DNA from 2 places in the Kurthia sp. 11kri321 genome. Region 2 is predicted to be linked to the other one. Evidence: predicted binding sites of a transcription regulator. Region 2 holds the regulator's gene; the other holds the start of a gene.
The links. Region 2 encodes LexA, which represses DNA repair genes until DNA is damaged. Its sites were predicted from a motif close to CGAACATATGTTCG; they were not measured.
Positions count from the first base shown of each region.

Region 1: parE (DNA topoisomerase IV subunit B) is a predicted target of LexA. The motif match lies at 3,522-3,535, and genes of this name have one in related genera.

Region 1 is NZ_CP013217.1:1,483,357-1,489,929, reverse strand. It holds gene acnA (aconitate hydratase AcnA) at 1-1,016, shown strand, start outside; gene ASO14_RS07675 (acyl-CoA thioesterase) at 1,119-1,547, shown strand; gene ASO14_RS07670 (HesB/YadR/YfhF family protein) at 2,285-2,575, opposite strand; gene plsY (glycerol-3-phosphate 1-O-acyltransferase PlsY) at 2,599-3,201, opposite strand; gene parE (DNA topoisomerase IV subunit B) at 3,555-5,534, shown strand; gene parC (DNA topoisomerase IV subunit A) at 5,535-6,573, shown strand, end outside.
Region 2 is NZ_CP013217.1:1,966,029-1,972,601, forward strand. It holds gene ASO14_RS09995 (alpha/beta hydrolase) at 1-600, shown strand, start outside; gene ASO14_RS10000 (YneF family protein) at 662-901, opposite strand; gene tkt (transketolase) at 1,093-3,090, opposite strand; gene ASO14_RS10010 (DUF896 domain-containing protein) at 3,250-3,486, opposite strand; gene ASO14_RS10015 (YneB family resolvase-like protein) at 3,627-4,286, opposite strand; gene yneA (cell division suppressor protein YneA) at 4,286-4,588, opposite strand; gene lexA (transcriptional repressor LexA) at 4,749-5,396, shown strand; gene ASO14_RS10030 (bifunctional metallophosphatase/5'-nucleotidase) at 5,703-6,573, shown strand, end outside.

The sequences.
Region 1 (6,573 bases), 480 kb from region 2:
TTGCTTACGCATTAGCAGGTACTGTAGATGTTGACCTTCGTAAAGATTCATTCGGTAAAGATAAAGATGGCAACGACGTATTCTTCGATGACATCTGGCCATCAACTGATGAAATCAACGATGTATTATCTAAAGTTGTTACACGTGAATTATTCCAAAAAGAATATGAAACTGTATTCAATGCAAATGAAACTTGGAATGCAATTGAAACTTCTACATCAACTCTTTACACATTTGATGAGAAATCAACTTACATCCAAAACCCACCATTCTTCCAAAACTTATCAGCTTCTCCAGAGGATATCTCTGCTCTTGAAGGTTTACGCGTTTTAGCTAAGTTTGGTGACTCAATCACAACTGACCACATTTCACCAGCAGGTGCAATTGGTAAAGAAACACCAGCAGGTCAATACTTACGTGCAAACGGTGTAGAACCTCGTAACTTCAACTCTTACGGTTCTCGTCGTGGTAACCACGAAGTAATGATGCGTGGTACATTCGCTAACATCCGTATCCGTAACCAAATCGCTCCAGGTACAGAAGGTGGTTTCACTACTTACTGGCCAACAGGTGAAGTTGAGTACATTTACGATGCAGCAATGAAATATGCTGAAAACAACACTGGCTTAGTAGTATTAGCTGGTAAAGATTACGGTATGGGTTCTTCACGTGACTGGGCAGCTAAAGGTACAAACCTTTTAGGTGTTAAAACAGTTATCGCTGAATCATACGAACGTATTCACCGTTCTAACCTAGTTATGATGGGTGTTCTTCCGCTTCAATTCGCTCCAGGCGAATCAGCTGAAACACTTGGCTTAACTGGTGAAGAAATCTTCTCAGTAAATATCGCTGAAGGTGTAAAACCAAAAGATATGTTAACTGTAACTGCTACTGCAGCTGACGGTACTGTGAAAGAATTCCAAGCTCTAGCTCGCTTCGATTCAGAAGTTGAAGTAGATTACTACCGTAACGGTGGTATCCTACAAATGGTATTACGTAACAAACTTGCAAAATAATGTTGCGTAACCGAGAAAAGATCTACCTTAACGGGTAGGTCTTTTTTTATGCCGACAACGTAACCATTTTTTTGATATACTATTACATGAGGTGAAGAAAGCATGTATATAAGTGAAAAAGAGATTGAAATTCGTTACGCAGAAACGGATCAAATGGGTGTTGTCTACCACGCAAACTATGTCATCTGGCTAGAGATGGGCAGAACACAGCTAATTAAGGACCTAGGCTTCTCTGTAACAGAGTTAGAGGACGCAGGCTATGTTTCACCTGTTATGAACGTAAACATTTCCTACAAGGCTGCACTGCGCTATGGTAAGCCTGCTAAAATTCGCACATGGGTAAAAACACAGGACCGTTTACGTACAGTCTACGGTTACGAGATACTCCATGAAGATGGAACAGTTGCTGCAACAGCAACAACAGAACATATCGTTGTTAAAAAAGACTCTTTCCGCCCAATTTCTATGATGAAAATCGACAAAGCATGGTACGAACGCTACTTAGAAATCGCAGAAGAAAAACCAGAATGAACGCATTCTGGTTTTTTTATATGAAGTAGTAGGGTGAGTGACCCGTTTTCGCCCTCGAATGTCCCGAATCAAGCTGAGAGTGACCCAAACACTTCATCGAATGTCCCAAAATGCGGGTCGAATGTTCGAATTCACACTATCCTAGTCAATTGAAGTCCTTTTGATTACTCAAAAGCCTTGAAGAAAGTACAAAAAGGGAGCAACTTAGTCTTTTGGGTGAGTGACCCATTTTCGCCCTCGAATGTCCCGTTTGGACGAGTGAATGTCCCGAACCGAGCAGCGAGTGACCCAACAGCTTCATCGAATGTCCCAAAATGCGGGTCGAATGTTCGAATTCACACTATACTAGTCGATTGAAGTCCTTTTGATTACTCAAAAGCCTTGAAGAAAGTACAAAAAGGGAGCAATTTAGTCTTTTGGGTGAGTGACCCATTTTCGCCCTCGAATGTCCCGTTTGGACGAGTGAATGTCCCGAACCGAGCAGCGAGTGACCCAACAGCTTCATCGAATCTCCCAAAATGCGGGTCGAATGTTCGAATTCACACCAGCCTAGTCAAATCAAGTTCTATTGAATTACTCAAAAGTCTTGAAGAAAGTACAAAAAGGGAGCAATTTAGTCTTTCGGGCGAGTGACCCATTTTCGCCCTCGAATGTCCCGAACCGAGCAGCGAATGCCCCATTTCCGCCCCCGAATGTCCCAATCCCAAACAAAAAAGAATGGGTATGCACCCATTCTTCTAGTCAACATATTCGTATAATAGTTCGTCTAAGTCATTGTCGACTTTTACTTTAAAATCATGTCCGTCAAAGAACCAGAGATCATCTGTTTCGATGAAGAAGCGGTAACCGCCTTGTTCAGTGACAACAGCAGCGTCAATCGGTGTATCTGTATTCATGCCGATGGAATAACCTTCATGGAAGGGATTTGAGCCACCATAGCGAGCAAAGAAGCGAATATGTGCGCCTGGCTCTAAGTCCATCTCTTTTTGAAACCACTTGATTGCTTCATCTGTAATCAAAATTTCCATATACATGCACACTCCTTTTGATTTTAAATCCACGTTACTTTAGGTTCTGTACCCTCTTTGATACGTTTTATGTTTGCGCGATGACGATAAATAACGAATGTTGCAAGAGCTGTGACAACAGCGAATAGTAAATATTCTTGGTCGAGTACAGCATACGTTAATCCATAAATGAATGCAACGACTGCGGCGAACATCGAAGCAAGACTCACCATTTTAAATGCTTTTAAACAAAGTAAGAAAGCAATTAATAAAATGACGAAGATGGGCCAGTGATAACCAAGTAGCACACCCGCAGATGTTGCGACAGCTTTACCTCCGCGGAATTTCGCGAAGATTGGGAACATATGACCGACAACAGCGATGACACCAGCTACAAGCGGATGAACATGACTGTTTGAAAGAATCGCAAACGTGGGTAATAACGTAGCGAGCGTTCCTTTTAAGATATCCATGACTGTGACAACAGCACCGGCTTTTTTACCGAGTACGCGAAATGTGTTTGTAGCACCTAGATTCCCACTACCATGTTGTCGAATGTCCGTTTTATAGAACAGTTGACCAATCCATAGACCAGATGGGATGGAGCCAATTAAATAGGCTAGAATAATGACGATTGCGGTATTCATATCTGAATGCTCCTTCTTTTTCTCTTAGTTACAGGTACTAATATATTGTCATAATATTTTATCATGCTTACGCTTTTGGAACAATAAGACAATGTAGGTGTTTTCAGTTTATGCTGAAATCGTTTATTTCGCAATAAAAATACAGTAACTGTTTGCCACAAAGCAAAATTTACTCTTATAATAAGAAGGCTATGTAAAAAAACGTTGAACAGTAGCTAGCTATATTTGTAAATTCAATGATTTAGTGTATAATCAAGCCTGATATATAGCCTGTATGCTGTTGACAGAAACGCTAAGTTCATACTAGACTTAAATAAAGCGAAACAGATGTTCGTGTTAGGAGAGGATTTTTTTTGACGAAAAATAATACACTATCGTCTTATAATGAAGATGATATTCAAGTACTTGAAGGTCTTGAAGCAGTAAGAAAAAGACCAGGGATGTACATAGGGTCGACGGATAGTAGAGGTTTACATCATCTCGTTTACGAAATCGTCGATAACGCAGTTGATGAAGCGCTAGCAGGCTTCGGTAACCACATTATCGTCACACTACATGAAGATCAATCCATCAGCGTACGCGACTTCGGTCGAGGTATGCCTACAGGTATGCACAAAACAGGGAAGCCTACACCAGAGGTTATCTTTACTGTACTTCATGCAGGTGGTAAATTCGGTCAAGGTGGCTACAAAACTTCAGGAGGACTACATGGTGTAGGTTCATCCGTTGTAAACGCGCTGTCGTCGTTTTTAGAAGTAACAATTTACCGAGAAGGTACTAAGTATCAAATGCGTTTTGAAAACGGTGGAACGCCTGTCACGACGCTAGAACAGCTAGGCAAAACGAAAGAGACAGGAACACTGGTTCATTTTAAGCCGGATCCAACGATTTTCTCCGTTACAAAATATAATTTCGATACATTAGCAGAACGATTACGTGAATCGGCTTTCTTATTAAAAGGGTTAAAAATCGAATTAATTGATGAAAATACAGAAAAACATGAAGTGTATCATTATGAGAACGGGATTGAAGCATTCGTAGCCTATTTAAATGATGAAAAAGATGTGCTACACCCAGTCAAATATGTAGAAGGTACACAAGACCAAATTGAAGTGGAGTTTGCGTTCCAATACAATGACGGTTATTCAGAAACCATTCTATCTTTCGTAAATAATGTGCGTACACGTGATGGTGGTACACACGAAACAGGTGCGAAAGCTGCTTTAACGCGCGCTTTTAACGAATATGCACGTAAAGTAGGCTTATTAAAAGAAAAAGATAAGAACCTAGAAGGCTCGGATATTCGTGAAGGACTAGCTGCGATTGTTTCCGTTCGAATCCCAGAAGGCTTACTACAGTTTGAAGGACAAACAAAAGGAAAACTAGGTACAAGCGAAGCGCGTAGTGCAGTTGATCAAGTCGTCTCGACACAATTAATGTACATGCTAGAAGAAAATGCAGAGCTTAGTACATCGCTTGTGCGTAAAGCGATTCGCGCACAACAAGTACGTGAAGCAGCACGTAAGGCGAGAGAAGATGCACGTAATGGCAAAAAGAATAAAAAGCAATCGACGCTATTATCAGGTAAGTTAACGCCAGCACAATCAAAAAATGCGGCGAAAAATGAACTGTATTTAGTCGAAGGAGATTCAGCGGGTGGCTCAGCAAAACAAGGGCGCGACCGCTCATTCCAAGCGATTTTGCCACTTCGCGGTAAAGTCATTAATACTGAAAAAGCAAAATTACAAGACATTATGAAGAACGAAGAAATTGCGACGATCATTCATGCAGTTGGTGCGGGTGTTGGTGCAGACTTTAATGTAGAAGATGCAGCGTATGATAAAGTCATCATTATGACCGATGCCGATACAGATGGTGCGCACATCCAAGTATTATTATTAACATTCTTCTTCCGTTACATGCGACCACTTGTGGAAGCAGGGAAGGTCTATATCGCTCTACCACCGCTTTATAAAGTATCTAAAGGTACAGGACGTAAAGAAGTCATTGAATATGCATGGACAGAACGTGAATTAAATCAAGCAATTCAAAAAGTCGGAAAAGGCTATGTTTTACAACGCTATAAAGGTCTTGGTGAGATGAATGCTGACCAGTTATGGGATACGACGATGAATCCTGAAACACGTACATTAATTCGTGTGAAAATTAACGATTTAGAACGTGCAGAGCGCGGTGTTGCGACATTAATGGGCGATAAAGTAGAGCCACGTCGTAATTGGATTGAAACACATGTTGACTTCGGATTAGAAGAAGATGACAACATTTTAGAAAGTGAATTTATCGAGAAAAATGAAGAGCAGGGGGATCTGTAAATGACAGAGAAAGAGCAATTTCAAGATCTGCCTTTAGAAGAGGTTATTGGTGACCGATTTGGTCGTTATAGTAAATATATTATTCAAGATCGTGCATTACCAGATGCTCGTGACGGATTGAAGCCTGTACAACGTCGTATTTTATATGCGATGTTTATGGATCATAATACGCATGATAAACCATTCCGTAAATCTGCTAAAACAGTAGGGAATGTAATTGCGAATTATCACCCACATGGCGATAGTTCTGTTTATGAAGCGATGGTTCGTCTATCACAAGATTGGAAATCACGTCATCCACTCGTTGAGATGCACGGGAATAACGGTTCGTTAGACGGGGACTCACCTGCTGCGATGCGTTATACAGAAGCACGTTTATCAAGTATTGCAGGTGAAATGTTGCGCGATCTTCAAAAAGAGACGGTTGATTTCATTCCAAACTTTGATGACCAAGATATGGAGCCAACTGTATTACCAGCGCGCTTCCCAAACTTATTAGTAAACGGTTCGACAGGGATTTCGGCAGGTTATGCGACAGATATTCCACCGCATGCACTGCATGAAGTGATTGATGCAGTACTCATGCGATTGAAAAATCAAAATGCCACAGTAGATGAACTGATGAAAGTTATTTCAGGTCCTGACTTTCCAACAGGTGGGATTATTCAAGGTGTGGCAGGGATTAAAAAAGCGTATGAAACAGGTCGTGGTAAAATTGTTGTACGTGCCAAAACACGCATTGAAACATTAAAAGGTTCAAAAGAGCAAATTGTCGTTGATGAAATTCCATACGACGTAAATAAAGCCAATCTTGTGAAAAAAATAGATGAGTTACGTGTCGATAAGCGCTTAGAAGGTATTGCAGAAGTACGTGATGAATCGGATCGTCAAGGTTTGCGAATCGTTATCGAGATGCGTCGTGACATTCCAGCAGAACCGATTTTACAATATCTCTTTAAAAATACGGATTTACAAGTAGCTTATAACTTTAACATGATTGCAATTCATGACCGTCGTCCAACGATGATGACATTACCGA
Region 2 (6,573 bases):
AAAACGACAAGTTATGGCTTTTATGAAAAGTATGATTTACAAGCTGTTGTAGAAGCTGTTCGTTCACAGATGACACATGATGCGCTGTTAGGAATTCAAGGTGAATCAATGGGTGCTGCTACAACTCTTCAATATGGTGGATTAGATGATACATTATTTGATTTTATTATTGCAGATTGCGCATTCTCAACATTTGAAAAACAACTCCACCATGTACTCATGCGCGATACACCGATTAAAACTGCTTACGCGGTAAAATTAGCTGACTTCTTTATTCAAAAACGTGATGGTTATACACTGCGTGAAGTCGCACCGATTGAAGCTGTTCAAAAGATTTCAAAACCGATTTTATATATTCATAGTTTAGAAGATACGTATATTCCACATACAATGTCAGAAGCGCTACATGCGGCAAAACCTGAAAATACACGACTTGTGTTATTCGAAAAAGGTGAGCATGCGCAATCATTTAATGAACAACCTTTTGATTATGAAAAAGAAATTATTAAATTTTTAGTAGACTTTCATATTAGTTATTTACCACAAGATTATCAATTCCCACAGAAGAAACGTCGCACACGTATTATTCAACCTGCATAACATACAAAAAGTGAGACCTACTAATGAGGCCTCACTTTTTTGGTTTATCTTAACGAATAAATTATTTCTTCTTTTTATCCATTTTATCTGTTGCTTTACTCATTTGGCTCATCACTTGGCGAACCTGTTTCTCAGATGGTTTGCGTCCCATTTGAGTCATCATCATACGAAGCATATCTTCGTTGATTGGCGGGTTTTCTTTTAAATACTTCATCATGTATTGGCGTGCGATGAAAAATCCACCCACAAGACCAACGATTAACGCAAGGATGATGAATGTAATGGCAAGACCTGTACTCACTTGTGTTCCTCCTCTATTTTCACATACGAGATAATACTCTCCATGAAGGATTATACAATAAAAAACATAGCCTATCTACATTTGTCGTAGATTTCATAAAAAATTAATTAATTATGCTACATATGAGAAATCGTTTGTTGAATAAAAAAACCCCGAAACGTCAAACATTTCGGGATTTTATTGTGTACGGATTAATTAAATAATGCTTTCACTTTCGCAACAACATTTTCAACTGTGAAACCGTATTTTTCAATCACTGTATCTCCAGGTGCACTTGCGCCGAATGTATCGATTGCAAGAACATCACCTTCGAAACCAGTATATTTATGCCAACCGAATGATGAAGCCATTTCGATTGCAAGTCGTTTTGTTACTGCTTTTGGTAATACAGATTCTTTGTATGCAGCATCTTGCTCATCAAAGCGTGCTGTATCAGGCATTGAGATAACAGATACTTCAATACCTTCTTTTGCTAATGCTTCTTTTGCAGCTACTGCTAGTTGCACTTCTGAACCTGTTGCGATTAATAATGCATCTGCTACTTCTTTTGAAGCTTTCGCTACAACGTAAGCACCTTTTTCAACACCTGCATGTAATACAGTTTGATCTACATCAAGAACAGGTAGGTTTTGACGTGATAAAACAAGTGCAGTTGGACGGTTTTTAGAAGTTAATGCTAACTTCCAAGCTGCTACTGATTCATTTGCATCTGCTGGACGAATTACTGATAAATTCGGCATTGCACGTAAAGCGGCTAAATGCTCGATTGGTTCGTGTGTTGGACCATCTTCACCAACAGCTACTGAGTCATGTGTGAATACATATGTTACAGGTAATCCCATTAATGCAGACAGACGAACTGCTGGACGTACATAATCAGAGAATACGAAGAACGTACCACCGAAGACGTTCAATCCACCATGAAGTGCCATACCGTTTAATGCTGCGCCCATTGCAAATTCACGTACACCAAACCAAATGTTACGACCAGCGCGGTCATGTGCTGAGAAATCACCAGCACCTTTGATTGTTGTTTTGTTTGAACCAGCTAAATCGGCACTACCACCGAAGAATGAAGGAACAGTTTTAGCAATTGCATTAATCATATCACCAGAAGATGAACGTGTCGCAACTGATTTACCTGCTTCATATACTGGGAATTCTGCATCGAAGTTTTCAGGGAATTCACCTTTGATTGCTTTCTCTAATTGAGCTGCTAATTCTGGGAATTCTACTTTATATGCTGCAAACGCATCATTCCAAGCTGCTTCTGCTTTTACACCATGTGTTTCAGCTGCTTCCTTGAATGTTTCATATACTTCTTCTGGAATTTCGAATGGCTCATATGTCCAGTCGTAATTCGCTTTTGTTAATGCAACTTCTTCTGTACCTAATGGTGCACCGTGAGAATCTGATTTACCCGATTTATTCGGTGAACCATGACCAATAATTGTTTTAATCTCAATTAATGTTGGTTTATTTGATGTTTTTGCATTTTCGATTGCTTGATTGATTGCTGCCACATCTGTACCGTCTTCTACTAATAAGTAGTTCCAACCATATGATTTATAACGTGCAGCTGTATCATCTGAGAATGATTTGTTTAAATCACCATCTAATGAAATATCGTTACTATCGTATAATACGATTAATTTTTCTAATTGTAGATGACCTGCTAATGACGCAGCTTCGGCAGAAACACCTTCCATTAAATCACCATCACCACATAACACGTATGTATAGTGATTGATAATATTGTGTTCTGGTTTGTTATATACTGCTGCTAAATGAGATTCAGCCATTGCCATACCTACTGCCATTGAAATACCTTGACCTAATGGACCTGTAGTAGCTTCTACACCGACTGTATGTCCAAATTCAGGGTGACCTGGTGTCAAAGAACCCCATTGACGGAAGTTTTTAATTTCTTCCATTGGTAAGCCGTAACCACCTAAGTGAAGTAGGCTATATAAAAGCATTGAGCCATGACCCGCTGAAAGGATAAAACGATCACGGTTGAACCATGATGGATTTTGAGGATTATGTTGTAGTTGTTTTGTCCATAGCGTGTACGCCATTGGTGCTGCGCCCATTGGTAAACCTGGGTGTCCTGAATTTGCTTTTTCAATTGCATCAATTGATAAAGTACGAATCGCATTAATTGCTAACTGATCTGCTTGTTGCGTCATTAAAGTTGACATCCTTTCTTCTATACAAAATGTATTACTATCTCTAGTTTAGTCAAGAATCGACTATAAAACAATGGTTATAATTGACGTTAGACGATTATCCATGAAAAAACGCACACAATTGTGGATTTTCGTCATAATTGTGTGCGTTTTTACTTGTTAATTTAGACGTCCGTTTGTTTTTTGCTTTTCACGAATTTTATCTGGCGTTACTTCTTCACCATTTGGATCGAAAATACGAACGTTTTCGATCGTATTACGCATTGTTTTACGGAATGTATCTAAATATTCTTGGCGCAGTGCCGTCTGTTCTTTTGCTTCTTCAACAGTTAATGTACCTGCTTTTTTCTTTTTTGATAATTCACTAATACGCGCTAGTTTTTCTTTTGATAGCATAATTTTCATCCTTTCGACCTAGTCACTACATTAAAGGTATGAAAAATACAGCAATTTAGCAAGTATTCAGCTCAAAAATCCTGAAAAAAGCTTAAAAATAACGATTTAAAGACTTAAAAAGACATTTTAAAGAAAAAATTCTATTGATTTTGTTGTTCTTGCACATACTCTGTATAACGACGATGCACAGTTGCTTTACTCACATGAAAACCGGCAATCTTTAACGTAGCAGCTATTTCTTCATAAGTAAGCCCTTTTTTTCTTAATGCAACAATCTGGTCAAGTGGCACATCAATTCTTTCGCGTCCTTCTGGATTACCACGATTACTAATATTTAATTCTGGACGATAGCCATTTTCAACAGCACGACGCATCCCTCGTTTGATTTTTGCATTATGTATTTTGCGTTGGTACTCCTCTACAATTGCTAAAATCTCCAGTAACATCGAATCCATATCGTTTAATTTCATTTCACCATCTGATGACATAGAATAAATCGTTGTATCGTATTTTTGTAAAAGATGTAAAACAGCCATTCGACCATTCCCACGTCCAATACGTGTCTCATCTTGAATAAATAGAGCAGATTGCGGATATTGTTTTAAGAAATCTAACAATTCTAATAATCCTTCACGCTCAATATCATAACCACTATGGCGGTCTTCAAAAATACAATCTAATGTGTACCCTTTTTCTTTAGCATAGGCAGTTAATTCAATTCTTTGTCTCTCTAAAGACTGGTCTTGTGTTTCTTTTTCTGTACTTACGCGACAGTAAGCCACAGCTTTTTTTGATTTCATTATTGATCACTCGCTAATTCTATTTGTTGTAATTCATGATTGGTAATCGGTACGGTTAATTTCTCTCCCGCCATAATTTGCCCATCAACTAAATTGTTTTCATTAATAACTTGGTTCATCCATTTTTGTGGTTTCATATCTCCGCTATATTTTTGAGCTAAAGACCATAATGTATCACCTTCTGTAATTCGAATTTCAGTTACATGCGTCTTCGCTATTGTATCACGCACAACATTACCAACAAACAATAATACAACTACCGAAAAACAAATCACCATCACATTATTTTTGATCCACTTCATCTGAATTTCCCCTTCCAACTTTTTACTAGAATGTTTGTTCCCATCATAAACTCGAACACTTGTTTTTGTCAACGGTTTTTTCAGAACAATTGTTTGCATTTGATTTTCTACGATGTTATACTCAAAATACAAAATATAGTAGGAAGTTGAGGTGAAGGTTGTGAATACTGCATTGAAAAAAACAAAACTTTCAAAGCGTCAAGAAGCGATTTTAAATTTTATTAAAGATGAGGTACAAAGTAAGGGTTATCCGCCTTCTGTGCGTGAGATTGGATTGGCTGTTGGATTAGCTTCCAGTTCAACTGTACATGGGCATTTAGAACGTTTAGAAAGTAAGGGTTATATCCGTCGTGATAAAACGAAACCTCGTGCAATTGAAATTTTAAATCCCTTTGAATCGACTACGGCTACAAAACAAGGTGTGATGCATGTTCCACTTCTTGGTAAAGTAACAGCAGGTATGCCCATCACAGCAATTGAAAATATTGAAGAGTACTTCCCAATTCCACATACATATGGTACATCTGATGACCATATTTTTATGCTAGAAATTATGGGTGAGTCGATGATTGAAGCAGGTATTCTAGATGGCGACTATGTCATTGTGAAACAACAGTCTTCTGCAAATAACGGTGAGATCGTTGTGGCAATGACTGAAGACGACGAAGCAACGGTAAAACGTTTCTATAAAGAAGACGGCTATTTCCGTTTGCAACCTGAGAATTCTTCAATGGAACCAATTATTGTTCAAAATGTATCGATTTTAGGTAAAGTAGTCGGGCTATACAGAAATATTCATTCATTTTAAATACATTTCAACTAGTAAAGGATGTGTTTTTCCACATTCATTACTAGTTTTTTTATTTTGTTTAAATTTATTTTTTTACTATAGACTTCTTAATTAATCACTTGCTAGTAGATGTTCAAATGACTAACGTCTAATGTCTGACTTATTACTTTTAGATTATTTTCAATTTATACTTATTGTATTTTTATGACAATATCTAAATAATCTTTATTTTCTGTTAAATAGAATAATTCAATAATATATTGCTATTTCAGGATGTAATTCTTATATTTAGGAGGAAACAATTCTATTTTAAGGGGTGGCGAAATGATGTTTAAATCGAAGATTATTACTTCATTAAGCGTTGCTGCATTACTAACTGCCGTACCATTTTCTTTCGGTGCAGGAATCAATGCAACAGCTAAAACAACAAGTAAAAAAGTAGTAGAGAAAAAAATCCCTGTACAACTTTTAAGTATGAACGACTTACATGGTTATATTGACGGGAATAACAAAAAAGATAGTGTAGGTACGCCAGTCGGTGGGATGGCTTCTTTAGCGTATAACTTTGAGCAAGAAAAAGCTGCTTTTGCAAAAGCAAATAAGTTGAAATCAACAACTTCTAATTCACTTTCAATTCATGCTGGTGATACAGTAGGTGGCTCTCCTGCTATCTCAAGTCTTTTACAAGATGAACCAACAATGAATATTTTAAATGCAATGAATTTCTCGATTGGGGCACTTGGAAACCATGAATTCGATGAAGGTTTAGACGAATTCCAACGTATTTGGAAAGGTAAAAAACCCATCAAAGGTGTAACACAAAACTATGAATTCGTAAAAGATTATAAACAAACAACTTCTAAAATGGAGATTCTTTCAGCAAATGTAGTTGATAAAAAGACAAAAAAATTAGTTAAAGGCTTCAAACCTTATACAGTTAAAACAATCGGCGGTGTAAAAGTCGGCTTCATCGGCATTGTAACACCACGTATTAAAGAAGTCGTTTTAGCACAACATACAAAAGATATTGATGTAGTGGACCCTGGTCAAGCTGTTGCAAAATATACAAAAGAATTACGTAAACAAGGCGTAAAAGCAATCGCCGTTGTCGCTCACTCGTCTGTCGAAGTCGATAAAGAAGCAAATTCTTCTATTGAAACACAAGAAAATTCACGTTTAACAGGCGATGTAATTG